DNA from 2 places in the Variovorax sp. HW608 genome. Region 1 is predicted to be linked to the other one. Evidence: riboswitches for the same ligand, from Rfam matches in the RefSeq annotation. Region 1 holds a riboswitch; the other holds the start of a gene.

Evidence for each region. Region 1 has a riboswitch for glycine ahead of VAR608DRAFT_RS15170 (FAD-dependent oxidoreductase). Riboswitches for the same ligand answer to the same signal wherever they lie in the genome.
Region 2: another riboswitch for glycine. It lies ahead of gcvT (glycine cleavage system aminomethyltransferase GcvT); the one in region 1 lies ahead of VAR608DRAFT_RS15170 (FAD-dependent oxidoreductase).

Annotation. Positions count from the first base shown of each region.
Region 1 is NZ_LT607803.1:3,242,609-3,251,347, forward strand. It holds gene VAR608DRAFT_RS15155 (MFS transporter) at 1-973, opposite strand, end outside; gene VAR608DRAFT_RS15160 (hypothetical protein) at 999-1,841, opposite strand; gene VAR608DRAFT_RS15165 (helix-turn-helix domain-containing protein) at 2,023-2,757, shown strand; glycine riboswitch at 2,903-3,010, shown strand; gene VAR608DRAFT_RS15170 (FAD-dependent oxidoreductase) at 3,092-4,333, shown strand; glycine riboswitch at 4,393-4,496, shown strand; glycine riboswitch at 4,497-4,603, shown strand; gene VAR608DRAFT_RS15175 (D-amino acid dehydrogenase) at 4,691-6,004, shown strand; gene VAR608DRAFT_RS15180 (FIST signal transduction protein) at 5,965-7,233, opposite strand; gene VAR608DRAFT_RS15185 (PhaM family polyhydroxyalkanoate granule multifunctional regulatory protein) at 7,275-8,018, opposite strand; gene VAR608DRAFT_RS38390 (copper chaperone PCu(A)C) at 8,102-8,739, opposite strand, start outside.
Region 2 is NZ_LT607803.1:6,694,973-6,703,711, reverse strand. It holds gene gcvP (aminomethyl-transferring glycine dehydrogenase) at 1-2,593, opposite strand, end outside; gene gcvH (glycine cleavage system protein GcvH) at 2,624-3,001, opposite strand; gene gcvT (glycine cleavage system aminomethyltransferase GcvT) at 3,045-4,208, opposite strand; glycine riboswitch at 4,260-4,380, opposite strand; glycine riboswitch at 4,399-4,486, opposite strand; gene VAR608DRAFT_RS31750 (hypothetical protein) at 4,528-5,079, opposite strand; gene VAR608DRAFT_RS31745 (ABC transporter permease/substrate-binding protein) at 5,153-6,685, opposite strand; gene VAR608DRAFT_RS31740 (alpha/beta fold hydrolase) at 6,815-7,603, shown strand; gene VAR608DRAFT_RS31735 (ROK family protein) at 7,631-8,734, shown strand; gene VAR608DRAFT_RS31730 (dienelactone hydrolase family protein) at 8,736-8,739, opposite strand, start outside.

The DNA.
Region 1 (8,739 bases):
CGATCGCGAACACGCTCATGCCGATCGCGCCGAGCGGCACCAGCCCGATCTCGACCTGGCGGCGGCTCAGCGTCTCGCACAGCAGCGAACCGGTGCCGATGCCCACCGAGAACACCACCAGCAGCAGCGAGGCCACCTGCTCGTCGCCATGCAGCACCTCTTTCGCGAAGCTCGGGAACAGGCTCAGGAAGGTCGCGCCGAAGAACCACATCCACGAAATCCCGAGCAGCGAACGGAACACCACGATGTTGCCGTGCGCGAGCCTCAGGTTGCGCCAGGTTTCGCTGACCGGGTTCCAGTTGATCCTGAGCCCCGGATCGGTGGCCGGCGCGGCCGGAATCGCCTGCGCCACCGCGCGCCCCGCCAGCGCGAGCAGCACGCAGGCCAGCGCCACCGAGCTGTGGCCGATCTGCGGCATCGCGACCAGCAGGCCGCCGGCAAGCTGGCCGAGCAGGATGGCGACGAAGGTGCCCATCTCGACCATGCCGTTGCCGCCGGTGAGTTCGTGCGGATCGAGCATCTGCGGGAGGTAGGCGAACTTGACCGGTCCGAACAGCGTGGAATGCAGCCCCATCAGGAAGACGCAGGCCAGCAGCACGACGGCATCGGCATGCATGAAGCCCCAGGCGGCGATCAGCATGATCCCGATCTCGATGTTCTTGACGAAGCGGATCGTCTTCCGCTTGTCGAACTTGTCGGTGAGCTGTCCGGCGGTCGCCGAGAACAGCAGGTAGGGCAGGATGAAGAGCGCGCCGATCACCAGCCCCGCCATGGCCGGCGGCATCCAGCTCACCTGGAGCTGGTAGGTGACCATCACGGTGAAGGCGAACTTGAAGAGGTTGTCGTTCGCCGCGCCGGCGAACTGCGTCCAGAAGAACGGCGCGAAGCGCCGCTGCCCCAGCAGTTCGAACTGGTTGGCGTGCGCCGGCGCGTCGTGCACGGCGGAGGATGATGCGTTGGCGGTCGTTGTCATTCGCAATGCCTGGTTGGCGGCTTCCTCAAGCCGTCACGGTGACGGCGCCCGGATTGTGCCGCAGCGTCCGCCGTCCGATGGTCTGCAGCGCATGCAGCACGGGCAGTGCTGCGAGCGCCGCCGTCAGGTGCTTGAGGCTGTGGCCCGAGATCAGGTGCTGGGTCGCTTCGAAGATCGCGTGGTCCGCGAGCTCGAAGAGCTTCGCGAGCGCATAGAAGAAGACCACCCAGCCTAGCCGGAGTCCGACGGCGCCGCTGGTCGGCCGCGCAAACGACAGCAGCACGATCAGTGCCATGCCGCCGAACTGCACCAGCGCCCAGGGCAGCGCGTTGCCGGTCTCGTGGCACACCGCCGTGGCCAGCAATCCGCCGACCAGCGTGAACCATGCGGCCGGCCAGCCGGCGCGAGCGCTCACTCGCTCGCAGGTCGCGAATCCGATCAGGCCCGCGAAGGCCACGGCCATGCCGGCACGATCCGCGGCCAGCCGCACGCTGTCGGGCTGCAGGTGATAGAAGGCCGAGCCGAGCGCGGTCAGGACGAGGCCGGCGAAGAACATCCAGGCGCAATCGAGGGCGTTCACCGGCAGGTGCCATCCGGTCTGCTGCACCGCCGCCGCATCCAGCGCTTCCTCGTGCGCGCGATCCAGCCAGCGGAGCCAGCGCAAGCCCCAGATGCCGATCGCGGCGAAGGGCAGGTTGCTCAGCACGTCCATGGCGTTGGGGACCGGGCCCCACGCCTCTGCGTCCGCGAACGGCGCCCCGGCAAGGCCGGGGGCGGGAATGGCCGGCCCGACCACCGCGGCCAGCAGCAGCAGCGCGAACAGGGCCAGGAGGTAGCGTTCGCGATTCGACAGCAACGAGAGCGACATGGCGGACTCCAAGGGATGACTCGATGGGCGCAATCTAGGTTGCCAACCCCCTCCACGGCATCGAGAATCGATACGGAGCACTTATTCACCACCCCCGGTATCGCCCGGTAATACCTGGCGCCGCCCATGAGCCGCCGGCCCCAAGGCGAATACCGCAGCGCTGCTGCGCGGAGGTTACCCAATGAGCACCACCGCCGACCTGGTCGTCGCCCTCAAGAACGAACTCAAGAACGCCCGGATGACCTACGCGGATCTCGCCAAGTCGCTCGACATGGCCGAATCCAGCGTCAAGCGGATGCTCGCCAAGGGCGACATGCCGCTCACCCGGGTCGATGCGATCTGCCGGACGCTGAAGATCGACTTCGCCGAGCTCGCGCGGCGCGTGGCGGATTCGCAGCCGCTGCTCAAGGAACTCACGCTGGAGCAGGAAAAGGCCGTCATCGCGGACAAGAAGCTGCTCCTGATCGCGATCTGCGTGCTGAGCCAGTGGACGCTGGAGCAGATCGTGGCGGCCTATCGCATCAGCGAGGCCGAATGCATCGGCTACCTCGCGCAACTGGACCGGATCGGCATCATCGAGCTGCGCCCGCTCAACCGGTATCGCCTGAAGCTCGCCAAGACCTTCCGCTGGCGCCCGCACGGGCCGGTGATGGACTTCTTCCGCGAGAACGTGGTGCTCGACTATTACCGCGGCGGCTTCGACGGCCCCGCCGAGGGCCTGCTGCTGGTGCACGGGCAGATCAGCAAATCGCTCGCGCCGGCCTTTCTGGACCGGCTCCAGCGCGTCGCGCAGGACTTCGCGCAGCAGCACCAGACCGACCAGAAGCTGCCGCCGAAAGAGCGCGAGGGCTATACCCTGCTGCTCGGCATGCGCAACTGGGAGTTCGAGCTATTCACCCGGCTGCGGCGGGGCTGATCCCGGCCCGTCACAGACAGAAACCGGTTTCCTCGATAAGATTCAGCCCGCAGAAAAGCGGACGGCACCCGTCCCACCGTTGGCGCAACCTCCCATGAACGCTCAAGGTGAACCGCAGCGCGGTTCGTAGACTGCCCTCTATTGACCCATGCCGACTGGAGAGACGCCACACCGACGTGGCGCACCGAAGGAGCAAGTCCGCTGCATGCCGCAGCCGATGAATCTCTCAGGTAAAGAAGACAGAGGGAGCGGCAAAAACTGAACCCCCGGTCCCGACGCTCCGCACAGTGAGTGCTCGCCCCGGCCGTTCATGCCCTCCCAAAAGGAATCGGACATGCGCGTGGTTGTACTCGGCGCCGGCCTGCACGGCGTCACGACGGCCTATTACCTGCAGCAGCTCGGTCACGAGGTGATCGTCATCGATCGCCATGCGACGCCAGCGGCGAAGGCCCGGGGCCGGGTCCCTTCCGGCGAGCCCGCGGCATCGACCGATTCGGCTTCAGCCTCGATGCCGGCGCGGCCTGCCCCGGGACGCTGGTTGCGCCTTCGCACCGCCCTCCGCCGCCGCTTTGGAAGCCTGCTCGACCGCGCGGTGGTGCCGCCCAGGAGCAATCCGCTCGATCACCTGGTCCGTCTCGCGGTCTACAGCCGCCAGAGCGCCCATGCGCTGCGCGACGAGTCCGGCATGCCGCCGCGCCCGCGCTCGACCGGACAGATGACCCTCTACACCGATGCCGAGGTGTTCCGGGGGCGTATCGAACGGAACGCGCATTGGTCGGAACTGGGCTGCGAGGAGCGCCTGCTGTCGGCCGGCGAGGCCATCGACATGGAGCCTTCGCTGCAACTCATGGCCGACAGCCTCGCCGGCGCGACCTACTCGCCCGACGACCCGGCGCGTGATCCTGCGCAGTTCGCGGCGGGCATCGTCTTCCTTTGCCGCGCGGCCGGCGTGCGCTTCATGATGAAGCACACCGTGGTCTCGCTGAAGGAGCGCAACGGCCGCATCGACCACGTCGAGTTTCTGGATCCGCAGGGCGAGCCGGTGATCGTGCGCGCGCAGTCCTATGTGCTCGCGCTCGGCGCATCGAGCGTGCCGCATGCCGAGCACCTGGGCATCGACATGCCGCTGCGCTTCGTGCGCGAGTACGTGGTCACGCTGCCCGTCAAGGACCTCTCGATCGCGCCCCGCCTGTCGCTGCACGACCGCCAGGGCAGGCTGCGCATCCGGCGGCTGGAGAACGCGCATGGGCACCACCTGCGCATCACCTCCACCGTCCGCGTCAACGACGACGAGGAGAACGAGCCCGATTCGGACCGCTTCGCCGCGATCCTGCGCCGCGTCGAGACCCTGTTCCCGGGCGTGGGCGATGCGAGCCGCGCGTCGCTCGAAACCGCGATGCACGCGGTCACCAGCAACCGCTTGCCGATGATCGGCAAGACGCGGCTGCCGAACCTGTTCCTCAACACCGCGCCCGGCACCCCGAGCTGGACCAACGCGATCGGGGCAGGCAAGTCCATCGCGCGCATCGTGAGCGGGCTGCGCCCCGAACTCGACTTCGCCTTCCGCGGCCTATAGGGTGTCTTCGAAGGGTGAACACGCCCTTGTAGCCGTTCGGCGGCGAAGCCCCTACAATCGCCGCACTTGCAGGAGAGCGGGCCGCGAAAGCGGCTCCACCGAAGGCGCAAACTCCCATAAACGCTCAGGTCGGCTCGCCACGAGCCTGTACTGCAATCAACTGTCAGAGCCGTCTGGAGAGCCATCACGCCATGTGATGCACCGAAGGAGCAAGCCCTGTTGCGGGTGCAACGGGCGAATCTCTCAGGTACCGAGGACAGGGGGAGCGGCAACTTGGACGCAATCCGGTTGCTTTTCTTTTTTCACGGCACCGGTTTCCGTTTCGTCCAAGCGCTGCAACCTTTAAAGGGTTCTGAAATGCGCGTGATCGTTCTCGGCGCCGGCCTGCTCGGCGTGACCTCGGCTTATTACCTCCAGCAACTCGGCCACGAAGTGACCGTGATCGACCGACAGGCCACCCCGGCCGCCGAAACCAGCTTCGCCAACGGCGGCCAGATCTCGGTGAGCCATGCCGAGCCGTGGGCCAATCCCAGCGCACCGCTCAAGGTGTTGCAATGGCTCGGCAAGGAAGACGCGCCGCTGCTCTTTCGCCTGCGCGCCGACGTGCGGCAATGGCTCTGGGGATTGCAGTTCCTGCGCGAATGCACCCCGGCGCGCACCCGTCACAACATCGAGCAGATCGTGCGCCTGGGCACCTACAGCCGCGACACGCTGCAGCAATTGCGCCGCGACACCGGCATCGGCTACGAGCAGCGCACGCAAGGGATCCTGCACTTCTATACGAACCAGAAGGAATTCGACGGCGCGCTCGAGCCGGCCGAGCAGATGCGCGCCCTCGGTTGCGAGCGCCGCGTGATCTCCGCCGACGAGGCCGTTGCGATCGAACCCGCGCTGGCCCACATCCGTGCGCAGCTCGCCGGCGCCACCTACACCGCCGAGGACGAATCGGGCGACGCCAACCGCTTCGCCCGCGAACTCGTGAAGCTCGCCGAGGCGGCCGGCGTGCGCTTCCTCATGAGCCACACCGTGACCGCGTTGCGCGAAGCCGGCGGCCGCATCGACCACGTCGAAGCCACCGACAGCGAAGGCCGCTTCCAGCGCATCCGCGGCGACGCCTACGTGCTCGCGATGGGCTCGCTCAGCCCGCTCTACGCGGCGCCGCTGGGCATCCGGCTGCCGATCTATCCGGCCAAGGGCTACTCGGTGACGATGCCGGTGATCGATCCGTCGAAGGCGCACCAGGTGTCGCTGACCGACGATGAGTTCAAGCTCGTCTTCTCGCGCTACACCTCGGCCACCGGCGACCGCCTGCGCATCGCCGGCACGGCGGAGCTCAACGGCTACGACCGCGACCTCAACCGCGTGCGCTGTGAAGCGATCGTGCGGCGGGTGGAGCAGCTCTTCCCCGGCGCGGGCGATGCGTCGAAGGCGCAGTTCTGGACCGGCCTGCGCCCCGCTACGCCGAGCAACGTGCCGCTGATCGGCGCCACGAAGCTTGCGAACCTGTTCCTGAACACCGGCCACGGCACGCTCGGATGGACGCATGCCTGCGGCTCCGGCAAATCGATCGCGCGCATCGTGAGCGGGCTCGCGCCCGAGGTGGACTTCGCGTTCACCGGCCTCAGCAGGGCTCAGTCGTCGGCGGTGAAGACCGTCAGCACGCCGGTGTAGCCGTAGAGGTGGTGCCGCGCGATCTCGCCGGCGGCGAAGAAGCCGACCAGCGGCACGTCGCCGAGCGCATGGCGCACGATCTGCAGCTCCGCGTTCGGCGCCCCGAAGTGCGGGCCGCCGCGCCCCGAGCAGCTCACGTACACCGCCCCCGCGACGCGACGCGCCGGATGCGGTGCCGCGCCGGTTTCCGAGCCGGCGACTGCGCGCGCGGTGGCGAGCGTCTGCTCCTCGGGCTCCAGCTCCTCGCGGATCTCGGCGCAGACGCGCATGAGATCGGAACGCGCGGCCTGAGCGTTGCGCCGGCAGAAGGTCATGCGCATGCCGGGCTCGACGACGTCGGCGATCGCCACGCCGCGCCGCGTCGGATCGAGGCCGATGATGTGCCGCACCCGCACGTCGGAGCCGAGGTCGCGCGTGCGATGGACCCGATCGCTGCCGGCCTCGGCGAGGCCCACCAGCGTCGCGCGCACCGCGGCGATCGCCTCCTCGGGCTCGTCGAGCGAAACATGGAGATCGTCCAGCAGCACGTCGAGCGCCGGCAGGCCGTCGAGTTCGAGCAGCAGGTTGCCGTCGGCCTGCGTGATCTCGCGCTCGCCCGACACCGGCTGGCAGCCCTGCGTGACACGCGACACCAGCCGCACGCCTTCGCCGAAGACCACGCCCGACAGGCCGCCCTGGAACACCCCGCCATGGGCGCCGTGGCCCGGAATGTTGCCGTTGCCGCCGACCGCGAACTGCAACGATCCGGCGCGGCCCGACGAGAGGCCGCCGAAGAGGTAGCCGGTGTCGGTGCGCTCCGCCATCTCGGCGATCAGCTCGGCGAGCTCGGGCGTGCGCGGGTCGGCATGGACGAGCGCCGTGTGCGCCGAGAAACCGCTCGTCTCGGTGCTCGCGAGCGGCGCCACGCCGGAAAACACGCGGTACTGGTCGCTCGGCAGCTCGCACAGCATCACGCTGAGCGCGGGCTCGTCGAAATACTCGGCATTGTTGGCCGCCACGCCGACCCCCACGGTGCCCGACCAGTCGGTGATCTCGGGCAGCTCCGCGCTCAGGTGATCGAGGATCTCCTGCGCATCGGCCGAATAGTGGTCGGTGACGTAGAGCAGCCCCAGCGTCGGCGAATGCGCGTAGTCGGGCAACGCCATCTGTGCCCGCAGTTGCGCGAGCACCAGCCCCGCAGCCATGCGCCATTGCGGATGGGTGGCGTGGCCTGAAGGAAACAGCTTCATGGGCTTCGCTTTCTCTCGCGGGAAGGAATACGGTGCCGGCCTCAGCGCGCCCGCTTGCGCGCCGGAGCCGGCGTCTTGCCGGCAGCGGCGGCGCCCTGGCCGCCGGCTGATGTCGACTTGCTGCCTGCCGCGGCGGCGGGCTTCTTCGCGGACTTGGCCGCCGGGGCCTTTTGCGCCGCCGCGCCGGACGACGGCTGCGCCATCGCCGGCATCTTCAGATGCGCGGCTTCCTGCAGGGCCGCGCTCGCGATCTGCTGGAACTGCTGCGTCAGCGCGCCCCACCATTGCAGCGGGTCCACCACGCCTGCCCCGTCGCCCGCTGCGGCGCTGCCGTTGCCGCCTGCGCGCGCGCGCCGGGACGGCTTCGCCGCCGCCTCGGTTTCTTCGGCGTCCGCGGCCGGCTCGGCTTTCTTCGGCTCCGCCTTGGGTGCGGGGGCCGGCGCGGGCTCCGGCGCGGCCGCGGCCTGCCGCGTGAAGACGCTCGCGAGATCCTCCATCTGCACGTTCATGCCGCGCAGCGTGGAGAGGGTCATCTTCTGCACCTCGAGCGCCTGGATGGTGGCCTTGAGCGCATGGCCGTTCTGTTCGAGCCAGAACTGCACGGTCCTCAGTTCCTGGATGCGCTTGTCGACCTCTTCGACGCTCAGCGTCGGCGCGACCCAACTCGCAAGACTCGGCATGCCGGGCGTCACGCCCGCCGCCGCGCTTCCGCCGGCCAGGTTCTTGAGGAAGTCGAATCCGGGAACGAACTGGCTGAAGGCGAAAGGCTTGCTCGTGTCGCTCATGGACGGCTCCGGAGGTGAGTTGTTGTGCGGGCAGCTTACTCCAAGCAGGTGGCGTTTTGGGCCGCCCGCGCCGCCCTCTGTCGTCAATGCTTGTGCTCGCCGGCCGCGGCCGCTCCGGCGGCGGTCTGCACCGGCACCTTGATCTCGAGCGAGCTCTTCCGTCCCTTGGCGTCTTCGAAGAGCAGCGTCAGCGGCACGCTCGTTCCATTGGCGAGCGGCTGCTTCAGGTCCATCAGCATCAGGTGGGAGCCGCCCGGCTTGAGCTCGACCGTCTGCCGCGCCGGAAGGTCCAGACTCGGCAGACCGCGCATGCGCATGGTGTCGCCTTCCATCTTCATCTCGTGGACTTCGGCGACGCCGGCGGCCGGCGTGGAGGCGCCGACGAGGCGCGTGCCGGACGGTGCGTTGAGCTTCATGAAGGCGCCGGTGCCGCTCTGGCCGGGCACCGCAGCGCGGATCCATGCATCGCGCACGTCGACCGGCGCGACGCCGGCGGCCAGCACGTCGAGCCGCGCCGCCGGGCTGCCGAGGCCGGTGGTGGACGTGCCGCTGGCGGGGATCTGCGCCCAGTCGGCGCTGCCGACGTCGCAGTTCTGCAGCACCTTGAACCAGAGCACGCCCGGCGTGGCGGGCAGCTTGCCGCGCAGCACGAACTCGGCGCGCTCGCCGGTGGGCAGCGCGGCCTGGGCGTTCTCCGCCGTCCAGCGCACTTCGCCGCCGT
Region 2 (8,739 bases), 3.5 Mb from region 1:
CGACCATCAGCGTGCCCGGCACCGGGAAGCTCAGCGTCGGCGCGTGGAAGCCGTAGTCGATGAGCCGCTTGGCGACGTCCTCGGCGGTCACGCCGCTGGCGTCCTTCAGCGGGCGCAGATCGAGGATGCACTCGTGCGCCACGTGGCCGTTGGGGCTCGAATAGAGCGTCGGATAGTGGTCCTTGAGGCGCGCACTGATGTAGTTGGCGCTCAGGATCGCGGTTTCGGTCGCGGCCTGGAGGCCGGCCGCGCCCATCATGCGGCAGTACATCCAGCTGATCGGCAGCACCGCCGCGTTGCCCAGCGGTGCAGCCGACACCGCGCCCACGCCACTCGAGGCGATGCCGCCGGTCGCGTGGCCCGGCAGATAGGGCACGAGGTCTTCCACGACGCACACCGGACCCACGCCCGGCCCGCCGCCGCCGTGCGGGATGCAGAAGGTCTTGTGCAGGTTCAGGTGGCTCACGTCGCCGCCGAATTCGCCCGGTGCGGCGATGCCGACCAGCGCATTCATGTTGGCGCCATCGACATACACGCGGCCGCCGTGGGCATGGACGATCTCGCACAGCTCCTTGACGCGCGTCTCGAACACGCCGTGGGTGCTGGGGTAGGTGATCATCACCGCGGCCAGCTTGTCGCTGTGCGTCTCGCAGGCGCGCTTGAGGTCGTCGATGTCCACGTTGCCTTCGGCGTCGCAGGCGGTGACCACCACCTTCATGCCGACCATGTGCGCACTCGCGGGGTTGGTGCCGTGCGCCGAGAACGGGATCAGGCAGACGTTGCGATGGCCTTGTCCCTTCGCTTCGTGAAACGCCTTGATCGCGAGCAGGCCCGCGTATTCGCCCTGCGAGCCCGCGTTGGGCTGCAGGCTGATGCCGGCGTAGCCGGTGGCTTCGCACAGCCAGGCGCGCAACTGCTTGTCGAGCTGGTCGTAACCCAGGCGCTGCCCGGCCGGTGCGAAGGGATGGATGTTCGCGAATTCGGGCCAGGTGATGGGGATCATCTCGCTGGTCGCGTTGAGCTTCATCGTGCAGCTGCCGAGCGGGATCATGCTGCGGTCGAGCGCGAGGTCCTTGTCGCCGAGGCTGCGGATGTAGCGCAGCATCGCGGTCTCGCTCTTGTGCGTGTTGAAGACCGGATGCGTGAGGAACGCCGAGCTGCGCCGCAGGTCCTCGGGGATGCGCGAGCTCACGCGGGCGGCCAGTTCCTCGAAGCGCGGCATCGGCGTGCCGGCCGGCACGAAGAGCGCCCACAGCGTCTCGATGTCGGCGCGCGTGGTGGTCTCGTCGAGCGAGATGCCCAGGTGGTTCTGCACGCGCTGCCCGAGGTTGATGCTGGCCGCTTCGGCGCGCTCGACGATCTTCGCGGTGTCATCGCCGGTCTTGACGGTGAGCGTGTCGAAGGCGGTGGTGTTGACCAGCTCGCGGCCCATCTGTTCGAGCCCTTGCGCGAGCACGGCGGTCAGCGCGGCCACGCGCTGGGCGATGCGCTTGAGGCCTTCGGGGCCGTGATAGACGGCGTACATGCTCGCGATTACCGCCGGCAGCACCTGCGCGGTGCAGATGTTCGACGTGGCTTTCTCGCGGCGGATGTGCTGCTCGCGCGTCTGCAGCGCGAGCCGCAAGGCCGGCGCGCCATGCGTATCGATGCTGACGCCGACGATGCGGCCCGGCAGCGAGCGCTTGAAGTCGTCGCGACAGGCCAGGTAAGCCGCATGCGGGCCGCCGTTGCCCATCGGCATGCCCAAGCGCTGCGTGGTGCCGCAGACGATGTCGGCGTCCCATTCGCCCGGCGGCGTCAGCATCGTGAGCGCGAGCAGGTCGGCCGCGACGCAGAAGGCCGCGTCGAACTGATGCGCGTGGCCGGCAAGCGGCCGCAGGTCGTGCACATGGCCCGTGGTGGCCGGGTACTGCGCGAGCACGCCGAAGAATTCGCAGCTCGCCATCAGGTGCGGCAGCGTCTCGGACACCGTGCTCACGCGCACCTCGATGCCGAGCGGCGCGGCGCGCGTCTTGATGACTTCGATGGTCTGCGGATGGCAGTCGCCCGAGACCAGGAAGACGTTGCTCTTGCTCTTCACGCTGCGGCGCGCGAGCGTCATCGCCTCGGCCGCGGCGGTCGCTTCGTCGAGCATCGACGCGTTGGCGATCGCCATCCCGGTGAGGTCGCACACCATCGTCTGGAAGTTGACCAGCGCTTCCATCCGGCCCTGCGAGATCTCGGCCTGGTAGGGCGTGTAGGCGGTGTACCAGGCCGGGTTCTCCAGCACGTTGCGCAGGATCACGCCCGGCGTGTGCGTGCCGTAGTAGCCCTGGCCGATGTAGCTCTTCGCGACCTTGTTCTTCGCCGCGATGGCCTTGAGTTCGGCCAGTGCCTCCGCTTCGGTGATCGCGGCCGGCAGCCGCATCGGCCTGGCGCGCCGGATGGCCGGCGGCACGATGCCGTCGATCAGTTCGGCACGCGTGGCGGAACCGATGGCCGGCAGCATGCGCGCTTCGTCCTGGGCTTCGATCCCGATGTGGCGGGCGATGAATTCATCGGCGTTCTCGAGATCGCCGAGCGAGGGGGTGAGGGGAAGGACGGGCGTCGACATGTGGAGATCGGAAAAAAGGTGCGGAGCGGCTCAGGCTTCGGAGGAGAACTTCTCGTAGGCGGTTTCGTCGAGCAGCGCATCGAGCTCTGCCGGATCGCTCACACGTGCCTTGAAGAACCAGCCGCCTTCCATCGGCGCGCTGTTGGCCAGCGACGGATCGGCGCGCAGCGCTTCGTTGACTTCGGTGATTTCGCCGGCAACGGGCATGAACACGTCCGCCGCCGCCTTCACCGACTCGACCACACCGGCCACCTCGCCCTGGGCGAAGGACTGGCCCACCTCCGGCAGATCGACGAAGACCACGTCGCCGAGCGCATCCTGTGCGTGGACAGTGATGCCGACGGTGACGAGCGCCGCATCCGACTCGGTGCGGACCCACTCGTGATCCTTGGTGTACTTGGTGGTCATGAACAAAGCTCCTTGATGAAAAGACGGGTGAAGGCGTGGGGCTTCAGCCCCGGTAGTAGCGCGCGGGAACGAAAGGCATGGTGCTGACTTCCATCGGCACCGGCTTGCCCCGAACGATGGCCTGGATGCGGGTGCCCGGCTCGGCATAGGCGAGCGCGACGTAGCCCATGGCGATCGGCCGGTCGACCGTCGGACCGAGCAGGCCGCTCGTGACATGGCCGATGGCTGCGCCTTCGAAGGATTCGAGCAGCGTGCCGTCGCGCACCGGGATGCGCTCCAGTGCGACGAGGCCCACGCGCTTGCGCACGAGCGTGTGGTGGTCGAGATGGCCGGCCGTGCCGTTCGATGCGGTGAGCTGCGCGAGGATCTTCGCGGCGCCCGGGAAGCCGCCTTCGCGCGCGCCGCCCGTGCGGCGGACTTTCTGCATCGCCCAGCCGAGCGCGGCTTCGACCGGCGTGGTGGTCTCGTCGATGTCGTTGCCGTAGAGGCAGAGGCCGGCTTCGAGCCGCAGCGAATTGCGTGCGCCGAGACCGATGGGTTTGACTTCGGGCTGTGCGAGCAGCAGCCGCGCGAGCCGCTCGGCGTCGGCCGCGGCGACGGAGATCTCGAAGCCGTCCTCACCGGTGTAGCCGCTGCGCGTGGCGAAGGCCGCGATGCCGCCGATGCGCACCGCGCCGCCGGTCATGAAGACGAACTGCTCGATGCCGGGCGACAGCCGTGCGAGCGTGGATGCCGCCTGCGGCCCCTGCAGCGCGAGCAATGCGTGGTCGGGCATCGGAATGACCTGGCAGCGCTTGCCGATCTTCGCGCTGATGTGCGCGATGTCGGCCTGCTTGCAGGCGCCGTTGACCACCACGAACCACGAATCCTGGCCTTCGTTGAAGAACATCAGGTCGTCGAGGATGCCGCCGTCGTCGTTCAGCAGCAGGCCGTAGCGCTGCTTGCCCGGCGCGAGACCGGCCACGTCGACCGGCATCAGGGTCTCGAAGGCGGCCGCCGCGTCGGGGCCGACCAGCCGCAGCTGGCCCATGTGGGAAATGTCGAACAGGCCGGCGGCTTCGCGGGTGTGCTTGTGCTCGGCCATGAGGCCGCCCGGGTACTGCACGGGCATCGAATAGCCCGCGAAAGGCACCATGCGCGCGCCGAGCTCCACGTGCAGGGCGTGGAGCGGGGTCTTCAGAAGTTCGTCGGTCGATGCGGAAGCCAAGGCGTTCTCCAAAGGCAAAGGGGCAGTCCGGATCCATGACCGGAGCCATGGGCCACCCCTGCTGTCCGCTTTACCTGAGAGATTCACCCCACGATCGGGGTTTGCTCCTTCGGTGGACGATTCCGCCATTCCGTCGGTGCGGGGCGGGCCGTCTCTCTCCAGCAAGGAAACGCCCGGAAGAGGGCGCTTCGTCAGTCCTTTTGCCTGAGCGTTCGGGCCCCTTGCAACACGGGGACCTGCGCCTTCGGCGGCCCCGCCTGGCGGGGCTCTCTCCTGACCCGGCGAGTGTAAGGGATCGCCGGACCGGTCGCTCTCGAATTCAGTGAAGCTGCTGTGCCGGAAGCAGCTTGTCGATGCGCTCGCGAATCGACACCGCGCGCTCGGCGCCGGCGAGCTTTTCGACCTCCTCGAGCATGGCGGATGCGACGGTCAGCATGGTCTCGCGATCGCGCGATTCGCGCAGCATCTCGCGGAACTGCTCGGCCAGCACCGGGTCCCGCCGCACGAACATGCGTTCGCACAGGTCGAAGAGGAACATGCGCGTGGTGGCGAGCGAACGCTTGCCGTCGAAGGTGTCCGCAATGGCGGCGGACTCCGGCTCGGCCCCGGCCTTGATTTCGGCCATGGATTCGGACATGGATTCGGACATGGACGCCGGCGCGGGCTCGGCATCGCGGCGGCGCAGATAGCCTTCCTGCAGCAGATGCGAGACCACGCGCCCGGCTTCATCGCGGCCGCCGAAGAGTTCGCCGAAATCGGTGAGCGAGCGTTGTCCATCCGACATCAGCAGCAGCGCGCGCTCGCGCTGGCCCAGCGTTCGACGGCCGGGTTGGAGTTCCTGGCGAGCCTTGTCGGTCTTGATGAGAAACATGGGGACTGGCGGATTCGAAACAGAACGCAGCAGCATCGAGCCGCCGCGTGACAGCCTCGTGAAGCCCCGGGGCTCAGTCCCGCCGCCGCGTGATGTATTCGACGAATTCGAAGAACGCTTCGCTCAGCAGCGCCAGTGCCGCCGCCGGAATGGCGCCGGCGGCGAGCAGTTGCCGGTCGTTGAGCGCGAGGCCGGTCACGATCCGCTCGCCGAAGCCGCCCGCGCCGATGAAGGCGGCGATGGTCGCGGTGCCGATCGCGATGGTGGTCGCGGTCCGCACGCCGGCCAGGATGGTGGGCAGCGCCAGTGGCAGTTGCACCAGCCGCAGGCTTTGCCCGGCGCTCATGCCGAGCGCGGTGCCGGCCATGCGCAGCCCGGACGGGACTTCGGCCAGCCCGGTGACCGTGTTGCGCATGATCGGCAGCAGCGAATAGAGGGTGAGGGCGATCAGCGCGGGCAGGGTGCCGATCACGCCGACCAGCGAAATCAGGATCGCCAGCAGCGCGAGCGACGGAATGGTCTGCAAGAGGCCGGTGAGCCCGAGCACCACCGCGCGGGCGCGCAGATGCGGAAACACCAGGATGCCGAGCGGCACCGCGATCAGGATCGCGAGCCCGACCGAGAGCGCGACCAGCAGCAGGTGCTGGCGTGCGAGGCGGCCGAGGTCGGGGCCGAACAGCTTGGCGGTGAAGCCGCGCGCGGCCGCGTCCCCGGATGCCGCCGCGCCGGCGGGCGCCTGTGCCTTGCCTTGCGCGAGGAAATCGCGCCCGATGGCATCGAAGCCCACGCCGTTCAGTTCGGCGCGCGCATTCATCGCGATCATCGCGCGCTCGTCGATGCGGCCTTCGAGCTTCTGCAAGGCCGCCCACGCCGCGGGCCAGCGCCCGGGCAGGTCGAGCCGGTAGAGCACCACCGCGTCGTAGCGGGGGAAGTAGCGCCGGTCGTCCTCCAGCACGCGCAGGCCGAGACGGTCGATCTTGGCGTCGGTGGTGTAGATGTCCATCACGTCGATCTGCTTGGCGGCGATGGCGTCGTAGGCCAGGCCGTGGTCGAGGCCGGTCGGCGTCTGCTTGAAGCCATAGCGTTCGGCCAGCCCCTGCCAGCCGTCGGCGCGGCCGATGAACTCGTTCGACAGGCCCAGCTTCAGTTCGGGGTGGTTCGCCAGATCGCTGAGGCGGCGGATGGAAAGCCGGTCCGCGTCCGCCGCGCGCATCGCGAGCGCGTAGCCGTCGTTGAAGCCCAGCGGGATCGCCGCGCCCAGGCCGAGCGGGCGCAGCGCGGCGTTCATCTGCTCGAGCGTCATCGATCCGTTGCCCTTGAGGATCTCCAGCGCGATGGTCCCGGTGTATTCGGCATAGAGGTCGATGCCGCCGGAGTTCAGCGCCTCGTAGACGATGGCGGTATTGCCCAGCCCCTGCCGCACCACCGGCGGGGCCGGCAGCTGCGGCGCGGCGGTCTGCGCCAGGACCTCGGCGAGGATGTACGACTCGGTGAACCGCTTGGAGCCGACGCGCAGGGTGTCCTGCTGGGCGTGCGACGGTGCGGCGCCCCACAGGAAACCCAGGCAGGCGAGGGCGGTGAACCAGACGCGGCGCAGCGGCTTCATCGATCGAGTGTATCGGCCGGGGCGCCGGGCGCGCCAGTGGGCGTTCGTCGGAGTCCGAGGCCTTTTCCTACAGCGTGTCGTGCGCCGGGCCGATGCCGGCACTGGCCCGGCTGAACGCAAACTGAAGGAGTGCTCATCAATTACGTTCGCCACGGCGAAGGCAAGCCGTTGCTGCTCGTTCACGGGCTGGGCGGCAATTGGCGTTCGTGGCGAGCGATCCTGGGGCCGCTGGCCGCCGAGCGCAGCGTCACGGCGATCGATCTGCCGGGCTTCGGCAAGAGCCCGGCGTTGTCCGGCGAGGTGTCGATCCGCACGATGTCCGATGCCGTGGCGCAGTTCCTGCGGGAACACGAACTGGTCGGCACCGATGCGGTGGGCAACTCGGTGGGCGCGCGTCTCGTACTCGAACTGGCGCGGCGCGGCGGCCTGCTCGGGGCGGTCGTCGCGCTCGGCCCGGTGGGGTTCTGGGCCGGCTGGGAGCGCTATTCGTATGGCGCCTCGGTCTGTTTCTGGTGGCGCGTCGCGCAGCTCATGAATCAGCCGATGCCGGCGATCACCAGGCACGGCTGGTCGCGCAGCCTGGTCCTGAAGCAGCTCTCGGCGCAGCCGGCGCGTCTTTCGGCTTCGCAGGCGCTGGAGGAAATGCGCGGCCGCGCCGGCGCGGCGTCGTTCGGCGCCATGCTCGGGGGTCTCATGCGGGCCGCACCCGTCGAAGGCCTTGCTGCGGGGGGCCTGAAGAAGCGCCTCGTGATCGGCTGGGGGCGCTGCGACCGGATCTGTTTTCCGAGGCAGGCGCAGCGTGCCCTGCGGCTCTTCCCGGATGCGCACATCCACTGGTTCGAGCATTGCGGCCACTATCCGCACTGGGACGCGCCGGAGGAAACCACCCGGCTCATCCTGGCGACCACCGCCGAATGACGGGCGCAGCCGACGAGCGAGGACCGAATGGCAAGGCGCAGGCATCGCAGGCAGGACGAGGACCAGCCACCGCTCGCCGATGACGTGCACGGCGCACGCGAGCTGCCCTCGGTGGTGGTCGAGGGCTACAGCCTCCAGCTGCGCGACGGCGAGGGCTTCGTCGGCGACCAGGCCAGCCAGACCGCCTTCAGGGAACTGCTCGAACGCTGGCGCCGACGGCGCCGCAGGAAGGGCAATGACCCGCTCGGCGGGCAGCACTCCAGGGAGATGACGAAAGACGCCCTGGACCAGGTGCTCGGCAGGAAGGCCTCGGAGGCGGCCGACGTGGTCCACGGCGTCATCGAGGAATTCGCCGAAGAGCTGGCCTGGGTGATCGACCGCTTCATGCGCCATCCGTCGTGGAAGGGCGTGGAGCGCATCGTGATCGGTGGCGGCTTTCCTGAAAGCGACGTGGGCGAACGCGCGATCCTGCAGACGGCGGCCCTGCTCCCGGACATGCGGATCTCCGTGCAGCTGGGCCGCATCGGCCATGCGACCGACGACGGTGGCCTGCTCGGATGGGTGCACCTGGTGCCGCCGCCGCTGCTGAAAGGGCACGACGCGATCCTCGCGCTGGACATCGGCGGCACCAACGTGCGCAGCGGCATCGTCAAGACGCGCAGGCGGCGCGCGCGCGACCTGTCGAGGGCCAAGGTGATTCACCGCCAGAAATGGCGCCACGCCGACGAAGGGCCCAGCCGCAAGGTGCTGGTCGAGCGGCTGGTGGGAATGCTCGAAGAGCAGATGCGCTACTGCCGCCGGAAGGGCATCCGCCTCGCGCCCTTCATCGGCATCGGCTGCCCGGGGCTGATCCGCAAGGACGGATCGATCGCGCGCGGTGCCCAGAACCTGCCCGGCGACTGGGAGAGCGAGAACTTCCACCTGCCGAGCAGGCTGTGCAAGCGGATCCCGACGATCGGGGGCGAGCCGACCGTGGTGCTCATCCACAACGACGCGGTGGTGCAGGGCCTGAGCGAGCTTCCCTTCATGCGCGATGTGAAGCGCTGGGCCGTGCTGACCATCGGCACGGGGCTCGGCAACGCGAGCTACTGCAACAAGGCGCCGGAAAAGGCGCCGCAAGCGGCGCCCTGACTCAG